DNA from 3 places in the Bartonella sp. W8122 genome. Region 3 is predicted to be linked to each of the others. Evidence: predicted binding sites of a transcription regulator. Region 3 holds the regulator's gene; each other region holds the start of a gene.
The links. The regulator LexA, encoded in region 3, represses DNA repair genes until DNA is damaged. The targets are predictions, from matches to a motif close to TGTTCNNNNTGTGTTCNG.

Region 1: uvrA (excinuclease ABC subunit UvrA) is a predicted target of LexA. The motif match lies at 1,990-2,007, and genes of this name have one in related genera.
Region 2: H3S83_RS04525 (putative DNA modification/repair radical SAM protein) is a predicted target of LexA. The motif match lies at 2,906-2,923, and genes of this name have one in related genera.

Annotation. Positions count from the first base shown of each region.
Region 1 covers NZ_JACFOO010000001.1:1,844,064-1,849,387, forward strand. Annotated here, with positions in the region: gene H3S83_RS08060 (MarC family protein) at 239-871, shown strand; gene H3S83_RS08065 (single-stranded DNA-binding protein) at 1,297-1,788, opposite strand; gene uvrA (excinuclease ABC subunit UvrA) at 2,025-4,940, shown strand.
Region 2 covers NZ_JACFOO010000001.1:1,028,068-1,033,391, reverse strand. Annotated here, with positions in the region: gene H3S83_RS04535 (hypothetical protein) at 1-935, shown strand, start outside; gene nhaA (Na+/H+ antiporter NhaA) at 1,236-2,612, shown strand; gene H3S83_RS04525 (putative DNA modification/repair radical SAM protein) at 2,927-4,162, shown strand; gene H3S83_RS04520 (UdgX family uracil-DNA binding protein) at 4,159-5,324, shown strand, end outside.
Region 3 covers NZ_JACFOO010000001.1:1,610,250-1,615,573, forward strand. Annotated here, with positions in the region: gene lexA (transcriptional repressor LexA) at 2,581-3,300, shown strand; gene rimO (30S ribosomal protein S12 methylthiotransferase RimO) at 3,718-5,031, shown strand; gene H3S83_RS07085 (arginyltransferase) at 5,145-5,324, shown strand, end outside.

The sequences.
Region 1 (5,324 bases), 230 kb from region 3:
ACACAACTTCCTTAATAGAATCAGCCCTTCCTTTATAACGAAAAATGCCCCGAAAAGCCAATTTCTCTTGTCTTTGCATGTATTGATTTGGCTATTATTTTCAGTGTGTTAGTTAGCTACGAGAAAAATCGGTGGATGACTTTATGTTGAATTTGTGCCATGAGAGCAGAAATGAATGTTTTCAACAGCCCCGGATTTTGGCACATACCGAATGATGGCGCACCAAGGAGTGACAATCATGTTCGATGCAGGTTTGTTGCTAAATGCGTTTATCACATTACTGGTTACAATTGACCCTGTAGGTCTCGTGCCTATTTTCTTAGGCCTCACGCGTGACATGACGCATATGGAACGCAAGTCCACAGCCATTGCTGCGTCTGTCATTTCTTATGTTATCCTGCTTGCTTTCGCGCTTATCGGCGGTGCAATATTGGAAGGTTTGGGCATCTCGCTCGGTGCATTCCAGATTGCCGGTGGTATTCTATTATTTGCGATTGCTTTCGAGATGATTTTTGAAAAACGTTCGGCAAGAAAACAGAAATCTGTCAAAACCGCCGTCACCAAAGATCATATTCACAATATTGCAGCCTTCCCGCTTGCTATACCGATGATTGCCGGTCCCGGCGCGATCTCGGCCACCATTCTGATGGCCAGCAAAAACCCCGGATTCGTCGGCACTCTGGTTTCCTGTTTTGTTATTCTGATTTCGGTGATTGTCTGTTATGGCTTCATGCTTCTTGCCCACCCGATTGACCGACTTCTTGGTGAAACGGGTAGAACAATACTGACCCGCCTGTTCGGTGTCATCCTTGCAGCTCTTGCCGTGCAATTCGTCGCCAACGGGATTTTGGCTCTCTTCCATATTGTGTGAAACCGCATCGCCACCAAACGCCTTTTCGCGCATCATTTCAGGATTGTTGCGCATGTGGCTGGTTGCCGCTCCAATTTTCATGAAAAACTGCCGGACACGCCCGAAACAAAGACATGTTCAAAACACTTTGGAAAACACGAGTGACAATCCGGCAAGACAGTTTCGGAATAGGCTATACATCCAGCCAATCTTACATATTGGAATATCGGCTTTATTTTCTATGGCAAGACGTCTTAGAAATAAAAGTCGCAGCCTGATAAAAACTCCCTGCTTCACTTATTCCCAAAAGCTGCGATTCGCTTGAAAACAATGAAAACGGGGAGCTTTTTCAATTTTTTGAGTTAGGCAAATGAGGTTCAAGGAACATCACGACAATGCATTAAATGGCAATCGCAACTCAAGATGACCGTTCAAAAACCAGAGCCTCAAAACGGAACATCGTCATCAAGCTGACGCGAAAAATTGCTTCCAGATTGGTTGTTCCCGCCCTGATCGGAATTGCCGTAGCCACCGCCAAAACCGCCGGATTGATCGCTCACCTGCTGACGGCTGCCGCCACCTTCGCCGCGGCTATCAAGCATTTGCAATTCACCGCGATATTTTTGCAAAACAATCTCGGTTGTGTAACGGTCGTTACCGTTCTGATCCTGCCATTTGCGGGTTTGCAACTGCCCCTCAATATAAACTTTCGCGCCTTTTTTAAGATATTGCTCGACAACCTTGACCAGATTTTCGTTAAAAATGACAACGCTGTGCCATTCTGTCCGCTCGCGACGCTCGCCTGTATTACGGTCACGCCACGTATCCGACGTTGCAATGCGCAAACTTGCCACTTGATCGCCAGAATTCATCCTGCGAATTTCCGGATCTGCACCGAGATTACCAATCAGAATGACCTTGTTAACACTGCCTGCCATTATAAAAACTCCAAACCACGCGGCAAAAAGCCGAAAATTAAATGCTAAAGCTTAATTTGCCACCATATAATCTATTTTCACGCTTGGGGCAAAAAAGCCTGTTTTATTCGTCCGATTTCCACAGAACTTCTTTTTCTGTTATTTGGTTAGGCCAAATCTTACCATTGCAATTTTCGACCATCTCACCTATTTGAAAGCGAGTGTTCCATTTTTGTTCTTTCCCCGCAAGGCCAAATATGTCCGATCAGAAATATATTTCAATACGTGGTGCCCGCCAACACAATTTAAAGAACATTGATCTTGATTTGCCGAGAGACAAATTGATTGTCATGACTGGTCTTTCGGGATCGGGTAAATCCTCGCTTGCTTTCGATACGATCTATGCCGAAGGGCAAAGGCGATATGTTGAAAGCCTTTCAGCCTATGCCAGACAATTTCTGGAAATGATGCAAAAACCGGATGTTGACCAGATTGACGGTCTCTCTCCGGCGATTTCCATTGAACAAAAGACCACGAGTCGAAACCCGCGTTCAACTGTCGGCACGGTGACAGAAATTCACGATTATATGCGCTTGTTGTTTGCGCGGGTCGGTGTGCCCTATTCGCCCGTCACTGGGTTACCCATTGAAAGCCAGACTGTCAGCCAGATGGTTGATCGCATTCTGGCACTTTCTGAAGGAACACGACTTTATATTCTGGCTCCGCTCGTACGCGGGCGCAAAGGCGAATATAAAAAGGAAATGGCCGATCTCCTTAAAAAGGGCTTCCAGCGTGTCAAAATCGACGGTGTTTTTTACGAGATTGCCGATGTTCCGGAACTCGATAAAAAATACAAACACGACATTGATGTTGTCGTAGACCGCCTTGTCGTAAAACCCGACATTTCTGCCCGTCTTGCCGATAGTCTTGAAACCTGTCTTCATCTCGCTGATGGATTGGCCGTTGCCGAACTTGCCGATAAACCGCTCCCGAAAGAACAGACAGCCGGTGGTTCGGCCAATAAATCGAAAAATGATACGCATGAACGTTTACTCTTTTCCGAAAAGTTCGCCTGTCCTGTCTCGGGCTTTACAATTCCCGAAATAGAGCCACGGCTTTTTTCTTTTAACAATCCGTTCGGTGCTTGCCCTACCTGTGACGGCTTGGGGTCGCTACAGGCGATTGATCCGGCAATGGTGGTTCCTGACGAGAATTTGTCTTTGAAAGCAGGTGCTATTGCTCCGTGGTCGAAATCCTCTTCACCTTATTACAACCAAACACTTGAAGCGCTTGGAAAAGCTTATCATTTCAAGCTCACAGACAAATGGAAAAACCTTTCCGAAGAAGCCCGTCATGCTATCCTTTATGGCACCGGCAAGAAAGAAGTGACATTTACCTATCACGACGGTATGCGCTCCTATTCTGCGACAAAAAATTTTGAAGGCGTCATTCCGAATATGGAACGGCGCTGGAAGGAAACCGATTCAGCCTGGTCGCGCGAAGAGATTGAGCGTTATATGTCGTCTTCCCCTTGTCCGGCATGTAAAGGCTATCGGTTGAAGCCGGAAGCTCTGGCCGTAAAAATCAACAAGCTTCATATTGGCGAAGTGTCCGAAATGTCGATTTCCAAAGCCGATAAATGGTTTCAGGAAGTGGACAAGACCTTCAATGAAAAACAGAAGAATATTGCTTCACGCATTTTAAAAGAAATTCGTGACCGTTTGAAATTTCTGAATGATGTCGGGCTTGAATATCTCACACTAGCGCGCGCCTCCGGTACATTATCGGGTGGTGAAAGCCAGCGCATCCGGCTTGCTTCTCAAATCGGCTCAGGGCTAACCGGCGTTCTCTATGTTCTTGATGAACCCTCTATTGGATTGCACCAGCGCGATAACGCACGTCTTCTTGAAACGCTTAAACATCTACGTGATCTCGGCAATACGGTGATTGTTGTCGAACATGATGAAGACGCCATTCTGACTGCTGATTATGTTGTCGATATTGGTCCGGCTGCCGGTGTTAACGGCGGTAAAGTTGTTGCGCAAGGAACGCCAAAAGATATTATGGATGATCCGGCTTCCCTCACTGGCCAATATCTTTCAGGAAAAATGTTCGTTCCCGTACCTGCAGAGCGCCGCAAAATTTCCAAGACAAAGAAATTGCGTGTTGTGGGTGCGAGAGGCAACAATTTAAAGAATATTACAGCCGATATTCCATTGGGAACGTTTACCTGTGTCACTGGTGTTTCAGGTGGCGGGAAATCGACATTCCTCATCGAGACGCTTTTTAAAGCAGCCTCGCGGCGCATCATGGGAAGCCGTGAACATCCGGCCGAACATGATCGAATTGAGGGGCTCGAATATCTCGACAAGGTGATCGATATTGACCAGTCACCGATCGGGCGCACGCCGCGTTCGAATCCGGCAACCTATACCGGTGCATTTACCCCGATACGTGACTGGTTTGCCGGTTTGCCGGAAGCAAAAGCCCGTGGTTATCAAGCGGGGCGTTTTTCATTCAATGTCAAGGGCGGGCGCTGTGAAGCCTGTCAGGGCGACGGTGTCATAAAAATCGAAATGCACTTTTTGCCGGATGTTTATGTGACATGTGATGTCTGTCACGGCAAACGCTATAATCGGGAAACGTTGGAAGTCACCTATAAAGGTAAATCCATCGCCGATGTTCTTGATATGACAGTGGATGAAGCGGCGGAGTTTTTTCAAGCAGTGCCTGCCATTCGCGACAAGATGGATACATTGGTCAAGGTCGGGCTTGGCTATGTCAAGGTCGGGCAACAGGCGACCACCCTTTCCGGTGGTGAAGCGCAACGCGTAAAACTCGCCAAGGAACTGGCACGCAAGGCAACCGGCCGGACACTTTATATTCTGGATGAACCGACGACGGGCCTTCACTTCCATGATGTCGCAAAACTTCTTGAAGTGCTGCATGAACTTGTCGATCAGGGAAATACTGTTGCAGTTATCGAGCACAATCTTGAAGTGATCAAGACCGCCGACTGGATCATCGATCTTGGACCGGAAGGTGGCGATGGCGGCGGCGAAATCGTTGCTGTCGGCCGTCCTGAAGATATTGTGAAAGTCGAGCGCTCTTACACCGGACAGTTCCTGAAAGAACTTCTGGAGCGCAGGCCAACGAAAAAAGCAATGTCGTAACGACTTAGTCAAACAAAACGCATTCGGGAAAAATTATAAAAAAGGCGTGGCTTTTAAAGTTTCGCCTTTTTTGAAATTGTTGAGGCCAATAAATTTGAAAATTTTTGTCGTAGACAAATGACTGAACTTAAAGAACGATAGCCAAATACAAAAACCCAAATACAAAAACGATGCCGCGGAATGGCAACTCACATGTTTTGCAGGCTGCTCCTCATCTCAATCCCTCTCACGGGCTTTGCCTCTCCTACCCCTTCTCGCAGGTATGTTGTTGATCAAGGAGATATTTTTGTAGCTCAGTGTTCCGATAAGTTGCCCTATTTAGAGCTAATAATGAGATCACTTTAAAACACATCTCATTCATAAATATTTTGAATGCGTTTTACG
Region 2 (5,324 bases), 580 kb from region 3:
TCGATGTCTTCGAGGGCACCAACCGCAATGCCCATTTTTCGCTCAACAAGTTTAAAACCGCCGGGCTAAAAATGCGTCCGATGGAAGCCGTGCCTGAAGATCTTGCACGTGCCTATCTCGAAGCTAAAAAAAGTGGTGATGAAAAGGGTGAAAAAGCGGCAAGGAATGAGTTGCTCGCAACGATAGTATCGGCAATTACGGCTATTGATGCCGAAGTTGAAAAAGCTGATATCGATTTACCAGCAGTCAAAGCAAGCCTGAATTCGTTCGAACTCCAACCAAGAGAATGGAAACAAGCTGTTCCTGAAAGTTTGTTAGTGAAACTGGATGGTTTTTCATTAAACACCAGCGAAATGCCTCAGAAAAGTTTCGAAATGTTCAGGAATATGGGATTCAAAACACTGGATATCTCGGGCAAACTTGATTTCTCTTATAATTCCGGTCGTCAAACTCTTTCCCTTAATGATCTGTCATTTAACGCAGATGGCATTGGTTCAGGCGAAATGTCCGCAACAATTATCAATGCCGGTTCAGAACTCTTTTCGGGCGACAAACAAGCAATGCTTGATGCTGCAAACCAAATTGGCATCACTAAAGCGGATATGCGTTATTCCGATTTCGGCTTCATCGACAAATTGTTTACCTATCTTGCCCGGAACTTGAACGACAATAAACACGATCTCAAGAAAGAACTTTATGACGACTTTTATGTGGTTATGACGAAGAGTCCGGCAATGCTTTTGAAAGATCACGAAGAAGCACAAAAGATATCAGCTGCTTTCGGTGCTTTTGCAAAAAAACCGGGAACACTCAAAATATCAATCAAAGCCAAAGACGATAAAGGACTCACAGCAACTGATCTTGAAACAGCATTGCAAAATGATCTTGCAGGTGCTCTCAATAAAGTCGATCTTGTCGTAAAAAATGAAAATTAAATGGTGAAATATAATTATATAGAGAATTATCTAACAGATAATTCTCTATATATCGTGTCGTATTATTTCATATAATCAATCACACTCTTGTAAGAATCAAAATATATTTGAATTTCTCTCTTTAAGTTGGGCAATTTATAAATTTTATCTACATATTAAAGCTTCAAATTTCGAACACCATAAATAATATTGTTGGCTTGTATATTCTCCCTTGTTTGGATATAAAAATGTCGGGTGTCCGGTAAATTGTTTACGGGCAGGTTTCAAGCTGGTCGGGCCGCCAGCACAGAGGAACTTGCCATGAAAAATATAAACCACCGCTTGCCTAACCGTGCATCTGTTTTTGCCGAAAAGATATTTACAATCTGTCGCACCATAGTTCATATTGAAGCTATGGCGGGCGTTGCTCTCGTTATTGCAACAATGGTCGCTCTCTTACTTGCCAATTCAACTTATGCGACCGTTTACCAAAAATTCTGGCAGCAAAAAATTTCAATAGAAGCTTTCGGATATTCCTTTTCCAAAGACCTGCACTTTCTGGTCAATGACGGCTTGATGACGCTCTTTTTCCTTGTCGCAGGCATGGAAATAAGACGGGAAATCCATGATGGCGCATTGTCAAAATTCCGTCAGGCTTTGTTGCCTCTGGTTGCAGCTATCGGCGGCGTTATTGCGCCGGCGATTATTTATTTTTCCATCAATCCCATGCCGCCAACCAGTCATGGCTGGGCTGTGCCCACTGCAACCGATATAGCCTTTGCAATCGGTATTCTGGCGCTTCTCGGAAAATCGGTTCCAAACAACTTAAGAATCGTTTTGCTTGCGCTCGCCACTATAGACGACATTATCGCCATTTTGATTATCGCGATTTTTTATTCTAACGGCTTTGACGTGACAGGCCTGCCCATTGCATGTCTTGCAATTATCATTCTCGTTTTTTTGCAATGGATAGGAATTAATTCGGCTCTGATTTACGTTCTTCCTGCTGCTCTCCTCTGGCTCGGACTTATGATATGCGGTGTCCACCCCTCGCTTTCGGGCGTAATATTGGGATTATTGACACCGGCACTTGCACCCCGCTCATTGATTGCGCCTGTTGACCGACTGACTTACGCTTTGGAAATATTGAAAAATGAAAAGCCTGAAGACAGCGCTTCAACGCACCATTTTGCTCTTCTTGAAATACGAAAGAGTGAAGCTGCAATTGACGCTCCCGTATCCCGACTTGTTGCCGCCTTTAGTCCTTGGGTATTATTTGTCATTATGCCACTCTTTGCACTAGCCAATGCGGGTATCAATATTTCCAATGTCGACTTTAAAGATCATTTCTCCCTCATTATCATGGTTGGAACAGGACTTGGCCTTGCTATTGGTAAACCTTTGGGCATTGTCCTCATAAGTTTCCTTGCTGTCCGTTTCGGGCTTTGCACTCTCCCTTCGGGAGTAAACTGGCGCGGAATGGTTCTCGTCGGATTATTAGGGGGTATCGGTTTTACCATGGCGATTTTTACAGCCACTTTAGCCTTCAACGCTCCTCGACAATTGGAAGCGGCAAAATTCGCGATTCTATGTGGATCCCTGATGTCCGCTATCTTCGGATTGAGCTATGGTTTATGGCTGAAATTTCGTAAACACCATAGGACGCGTAAACCGGATAAAGAACATTTCTTGCATTAAAACCTTCTTTGTGAGAACGATTTCTGCATAAAAAACCCGTCATGCTGCACTTTAAATTTTTTACTCTCGAAAAATTGCCTTGTTATCGGTGTAAACGGGCCGGTCTCTCCAAAGTCTCTTTTGTTCAATATTTCGCAATGTCGTTACAAAGTGAAACACACTACAGAATGATCTGACCAATTGAAGCAAAATTAACTAGCTTGAATTTGCTTTTTGGCAGAATTGCTACTTTTAGCGCGTCGTGATTTGCTGTTTTTCCTTTACTTCCTCCACTTCATGTCTATATTGGTGCACAGAACAAATAGTGAACAAAAATGGTCAAAACGCTCAAACAAAAATTGGCAATTCTGGCAGATGCTGCCAAATATGATGCCTCCTGCGCATCAAGCGGTTCCACGCGTCAGTCGCCAACAAAAAGCGGCTTGGGGTCAACGGCAAATATGGGAATTTGCCATTCCTTCACACCTGACGGGCGCTGTGTTTCCCTGTTAAAAATTCTGCTCACCAATTTTTGTATTTTTGATTGTGCCTATTGTGTCAACCGGTCTTCAAGCAATGTCGAGCGGGCGCGTTTCACTACGGACGAGGTGGTGTTTTTGACGCTCGAATTTTACCGCAGAAATTACATAGAAGGCTTGTTTCTTTCGTCCGGCATTATCCGTTCTCCGGACCAAACAATGGAGGAATTGGTTAAAGTTGCCCGCGATTTGCGAACCATCCACCATTTCGGCGGCTATATCCATTTAAAAACCATTCCGGATGCTTCGGACGCGCTGATCAAAGAAGCCGGACGTTACGCAGATCGCTTGTCGATCAATGTCGAACTGCCAACAGAAAAAAGCATTAACCGCTTTGCTCCGCAAAAAAAGATCCTGACAATCAAGCAGGCTATGGCGAATGTCCGGATTGATATAGAAGCATCCAAAGACGCGACATTACAGACGAAAAAAACGCAACGTTTCGCGCCCGCAGGGCAATCTACCCAAATGATCATCGGTGCCGACGATGCCAATGATGCGACAATACTGCAATCAAGCGCCGAGCTTTATTCGGGTTATCGGCTGAAACGCGTTTATTATTCGGCATTCAGTCCGATTCCGGATGCTTCAAACCTGCTTCCCGTCAAGCGCCCGCCGCTTTTAAGGGAACATCGGCTTTATCAAGCCGATTGGCTTTATCGGTTTTACGGCTTTGCAATGGAAGAGCTGACCGCGAAAACAAATGGTGGCATGCTTGATCTTGAATTCGACCCGAAACTCGCCTGGGCATTACAAAACCGGCACCTCTTTCCGGTTGACATCAATAAAGCCGACAGGGAAATGTTGTTACGTGTTCCCGGCCTTGGTGTGCGCAATGTTAAACGGATATTGGTAGCACGCCGGTTCAAGCGGCTCGATTTTTCAGATTTGAAAACCTTTCATATCAGCCTTGAAAAAATAAAACCGTTTGTGACTGCCGAACGCTGGACGCCTAAAAACCTTCTCGACAGTTCGCACCTTGCCGAGCGTTTTCGTGCCCGCCCCACTCAACTTGATCTTTTTTCATCATGAAAACGATTGTTTTGAAAAAGCAGGGGGATTTTGACGAGTGGCGAACGATAGCGCGTTTGCTATTGCAGGAAGCAATGCGTCCGGAAGATGTTTTTTGGCATTACCATTCGGCCCCGACATTATTTGACAGAGAGCCCGCCTCTCCGCCTTCAGAAAAATATCAGCCTTCACAACGAAGCCAAGAATTTCTGGTGCCAAAGCAGTTCATCAATCTTGCGAAAAATGTCATCTGCCACGAAAGCGAAGATTCGGCCGCCCTTTTATATCGCCTTCTTTATCGCTTGCAGCATGATAAAACGGTTCTTGAAAGAATTTATGACATTGACACTGCAACAGCTTTATCGCGGCAAAAAGCTGTTTGCCATGACATCCACCATATGCATGCATTTTTACGTTTCAAGGAAATTGCCAGCCTTGGCGACGACACATTCAGGCGTTGTTTTACCGCCTGGTATGAACCTCAACATTTCATTATTGCGGAAGCGATACCGTTTTTCTGTCGGCGTTTCAGCGACATGGATTGGCAAATTCTCACGCCGAAAGGCAGTGCATTCTATTTTAACAAAAGACTGTTTTTTGGCGAACCGATATTTAAAAAGCCACAAAATAAAGATGAAACCGAAGAGCTATGGAAAACCTACTTTTCCAGCATTTTCAATCCGGCAAGACTGAAAGTCAAAACCATGCAAAGTCATATGCCGAAAAAATACTGGAGCAACCTTCCGGAAGCGGAAATCATCGATAGTCTCGTTGATAATGCGGAAACGCGCATTGAAACGATGGAAAGACAACCGGTTCTGCCACCTCCGCTCTTTCATTCCCGTTTAACGGAAAGAAATGCCGAGAATGTCATTCGAACGAGTTTGAAGTCGCAAGCAACGCTTAAAACTTTGGATGATCTCAATAAAGGTATCAAATCATGCAAAAGTTGCCCATTGCATTGTTCATCAACGCAGGCTGTCTGTGGCGAAGGGCCTGAAAATGCTTCTCTAATGATTGTCGGAGAACAACCGGGCGATCGTGAAGATCTCGTTGGTCGGCCATTTATCGGTCCTGCAGGGCAAGTGTTTGACAAAGCTGCCCATAGGGTAGGACTAAAACGGGATGAGGTTTACATCACCAACGCTGTCAAACATTTCAAATATGAACTCAAAGGTCGCAA
Region 3 (5,324 bases):
ACCCACCGTCCCAATTCTGTTTCAGATCTCGTGGTTATTTTAACTCATATTTTGCATCTTCATTCGGGAGACTGTCGAATATTTTTGCTCTCCTTCTTGCGAACCTCCATGGTCGACATCCATCCGGCTACATTACGCAATAGGCTCAAGCCTTTAGAAAATTGCCATTTAGCAGTGCCTTGCTAGCTAATATAACCGACCGAAAACGGACTTTATGTTTTCAAGATTACCCGGTTTTTTAGATATTGAATGTTACAGTTATACTCCGATAAAGATGGGGTGAGGGTGCCGCGATTTCATTGTTATGAATTACATTTAAAATTTTTATTGTAAAAAAACAACATTCGAGAATTTGTATTATGGCGCATTGTCATTTGTTTTACTCTTTTTCGAAAAAAGAGAAATCGTCAATATTCATATCGTTTATTTATATTACGATAATAGATTTTATTACATATAATGGGTCGATTATTATTAATAACTTCAATAGTCTACAAAATGCCCCCATATCTTATACTCTCATATTCAACATGGGACAAAATGGACTAGCTGGAAAACGCCGAATGAAATCGGCTTCGGGATATAATATACCCTTTGAGTTATTCTTAATTTCTGATGCGGGAAAAATCTTTATTGAGCAAGAGCCGATAAAATTCGCTGGGCACACACTGGCACAATGGATCATTTTTTACAGGGCAGGTGCAACCTCAGCCTAGTAAAAAAATCGCTGAGGGAACTTATACGGATGTTGCGGTAGTAACCATTGTATATTAGAAAAAATGTAGGTTCGGTACTCTGATGTTTTAGTCATGCCAACATAATCACGTCGTTATGACACGTCGTTTTGGCTTTTTCCGATTTATCTTGCAATTGCTATCGACATGTCGGAACCATTATTTGGCTTATCAAACAGCCGTAACAACTACGCGGCTTCTGTCAACGTGCTGTAATCACTATGTGCCAGAAGATTGTTCTCTTGTTTGTCTGTTTATTGCATAAGATATATTATGGAACTTTTTTATATCGGGCACGAGAGACGGGGAAGCTGATTGTTGATCAAATCTGCAATAAAAACCCCGAAAATAATTGAGCTTTTTATTGATTACCATCTCGCCACAAATTTACGCGCTGTGCCCGTCTCAAAGCTGTTTCAGGTTTTGTGTAAGAAATCGGGATGTAAGATACAAGGTAAATGCACGGTAATAAGGCAAATTACACGTTAATTTTGTTTCTCATTAATTTTTGAGAAGTTTGGGTTATCAGGCATAAACGATTATGTTGAACGCCGATTTCGACGTTCACGAAAACCGGGGCGACAAAGACAGATTGGCACTTTATGTGAATTTTACATGTAACAGAATTTGGACCAACCAAAGATAATTCGATGCGTTATCGGCATCGCTGTTTGAACGCACCGCCAGGGCCAAATGTTGGAGGACGTAACAGTAGATGCTCTACAAATCCGCGATTATGATTGGGACACGGTATTCATTGCCTAACACATTTCAGATTCTTCAAAAATTTGCAGCAACGCCAATAACAAATCAATGCGGCTTGATCCGTGAATTAATGTCCGAACTCTTGAAGACCGTAATTTCGAACAATTATAAATTTACAAGCAAAAAATACGATGAAAATCGGCAATGAGACTATCCACCTTCGATGAGGCGGGTATGAGCGATAGACAGACAATTTTATGATATATAAAGCCCGAAATAGAAGATAGGGGTGCTAATAATTGAGTGTTTGACGAGCTTTTGATACGAACTGACGCTTGCCCCCTTCCCTTTAGACCTTTCGAAAATCATGCGCATCAAGTTTTAATTATGACGTTTGAAGGCAGGAATTTTTAGCATTTAACCTAATTTTACATAACTGTAAGAACCGACCATTTTCGCGGTTTGGTCTTACAAAGATTGCCGATCGGCAGAATACACTTTGTTTTGAAGTTTGGAATGAACAAAGCGGATTAGCCGAGACAAAACCGAAGCTGTGCTAAAACTTATTATTCTGGGTAGTTCCGGCGCAATTATTTCAGACTTGCTCGTCGCCAGTTGCCCATCAGGACATTCAATTGACTGATCTGAGGAGTAAAAACTCGTCGGCATGAAATTACCTAGGCGAGCCTCTGATCAATTGGGCTTGCAAGGTTTTTCAATGAAAAGACAATTCGTATATCGCTCGCAGCTCGACACGATATATCAGGCTCTATTTTTATAGAAAAATCAATCAGTTGAGCAATCTTTGTTAAGAGGATATCTAAATGCACAACGAAAGACGCTTGGAGAGTGAAATTCTCATCGGCGTCGAGCGAAATCCTATTCAAACAGAACTTTCGACCAAACATTTTAGTTTATTGCACACTGTTGCATTTGCTTATTTATGACCGTTTATATCGTCTATCCATTTGAAGTTAAAACAATTGGATTATGGATAAAACCAGCCAGTTGTTTCAGGACAAACTTCCACTTTATAATTTATCGCGCGTGAAAAACGTTTAAATGCTTGTAGAACATTAATAGAACATATAGTGTATGTTCTGGTTTTGTTTCTCATTGATTCGTGTTATTGGAGAGTTTTATGTTAACCCGCAAGCAGTATGAATTGCTTCTGTTTATTCATAACCGCCTAAAAGAAACCGGTATTCCCCCTTCATATGACGAGATGAAAGAAGCATTGGATCTAGCATCGAAGTCGGGCATTCACCGGTTGATTACAGCTTTGGAAGAACGTGGCTTCATTCGTCGCCTCCCCAACCGCGCACGTGCTTTGGAAGTTCTGAAACTGCCCGAATCCATGGTACCTCCTATAAATACTGTGCGTAAATTTTCTCCAAATGTCATAGAAGGCACGAAAAACAAACCCTTTAAAAATATCATTGCGAAAGAGCTCAATGACGGCGAAAGCGGTCCGGCAGCCAACGTAAATGTTCCGGTTATGGGGCGTATTGCTGCAGGAGTTCCTATCTCGGCCATTCAAAACCAGACCAACATGCTTTCATTGCCTCCTGATATGGTTGGGAGCGGTGAACATTACGCTCTTGAAGTTAAAGGGGATTCCATGATCAATGCCGGAATTTTTGATGGCGATACGGTGATAATCAAACGTGGAAACACCGCAAATCCGGGAGAAATTATTGTTGCCCTCGTTGACGACGAGGAAGCAACGTTGAAACGTTATAGAAGAAAAGGCGCCTCAATTGCTCTTGAAGCAGCCAATCCGGCTTATGAAACAAGAATATTCGGTCCTGACCGTATCAAAATTCAAGGGAAACTCGTCGGGTTGATACGACGCTATTGACGGTTTGATAAGGCGACATCGATTATCATAATTCAGCTCATTAACGACGCCATCTGGCACACACTGTTTAAAATTGATGATCGTCGGAAGCTTATATTGAGGATTGTCAAAGCGGTTTAAAATGACCGGTTTTGACAGTGATGTTTCACACAGGGATTACGTCTCATTCAGGAATTATGAACAAATTGGTTGCTCAAACAAAAAAGTTTGAAATTTGGCAAAAAAGCTTGAAATTTGGTACGAATTTATGCGTCTTTGTGGCAGTCCGGTGATGTCGTGATGTCCAATAACAAGGACTGATTGTTTTGGACCATGATGTTTATGGTGTTTTCAGCGTTAGGGGCTTGCCTTTTTAGTAAAAGAGATTAGGCCAACACAAAACGTGTTTTAGAATTTCGTATATTTGCAGGAAATAATATGTCAGCTCCACGTGTCAGTTTTGTATCTTTGGGGTGCCCTAAAGCACTGGTAGATTCTGAACGCATCATAACAAAATTACGGTCTGAAGGTTACGAGATCGCTCCCAAACATGACGGGGCCGATCTGGTGATCGTCAATACATGCGCCTTTATCGATTCTGCACGTAATGAATCGCTCGCCAATATTGGTGAAGCTTTGAACAAAAATGGTAAGGTCATAGTGACCGGTTGTCTCGGTGCAGAACCTGAGGTAGTGACCAAAACTTATCCGAACGTCTTGGCTATTACCGGACCACAAGCTTACGAAAGCGTAATGGAAGCGGTCCATAAGGTTGCTCCACCCGTCCATGATCCTTTTGTTGATCTTGTTCCACCGCAAGGCGTTCGTTTGACACCGCGTCATTATGCTTATTTAAAAATATCCGAAGGCTGTTCCAATCATTGTAGCTTCTGTATTATTCCCCAATTGCGAGGAAAGCTCGTTTCGCGACCAGCGTCAAACGTTTTACGAGAAGCAGAAAGACTGGTACAAGCTGGCGTAAAGGAATTACTGGTCATTTCGCAGGATACGAGTGCTTACGGGCAAGATTTGAAATATAGCGAAAGTGTCTGGAAAGACCATTCGGTGCGGGCCCGTTTCTATGATCTAGCCAAAGAACTTGGAGAGCTGGGTGTCTGGATCCGTATGCACTATGTATACCCCTACCCCCATGTTGATGACGTCATTGAACTTATGGCCGAGGGCAAGATACTGCCATATCTCGATATTCCTTTCCAGCATGCTTCTCCTACGGTTCTTCGTAATATGAAGCGCCCGGCACATCTTGAAAAAATTAATAAACGCATTGAAAAATGGCGTTCTATCTGTCCGGATATTGCTTTGCGATCAACATTCATTGTTGGTTTTCCGGGCGAAACGGAAGAAGATTTTCAATTGCTTCTGGACTGGATGAGTGAGGTAAAAATAGATCGTGCCGGCTGCTTCAAATATGAGGCTGTAGAAGGTGCAGCGGCTAACGACCTAGGATTGGAAATTATTCCTGAGGAAATTAAGGAAAGTCGGTGGAAACGTTTTATGGCACATCAAAAAACAATTTCCGCACAACTTCTGAAGAAAAAAATCGGTAAACGGTTACAGGTGCTTGTCGACGAAAGTGATAGACATAAAGGCATCGGGCGTACAAAATATGATGCTCCTGAAGTGGATGGCGTTGTACATTTGACATCTCGTCGTCCAATCCGGACCGGAGAATTGGTAACGGTAAAAATCGAACAGTCTGATGATTATGACCTTTATGGAATGATTGTCTAGAAATTGCGCTAGAGTTGTTATTTGACAAGCTCTTTTGTTTTGATGAATGATAGAGGCAAGCTTTATAGTTTTCAGTATAAAAAGTTGTGTGGTGTTTTCGTAATGCGATAATTATGGCAACTAGTGATAAAGACGAACCACAGTTTTTTTTGACAGCTCCGGCGCCCTGCCCGTATTTGGCCAAACGTTTGGAGAGAAAAGTATTTACCTATCTTGTCGGCCCATATTCAATAGAAAAAAATACTGTCTTGACGCAAAGCGGGTTCCGGAGATCGCAAAATATTGCTTATAGG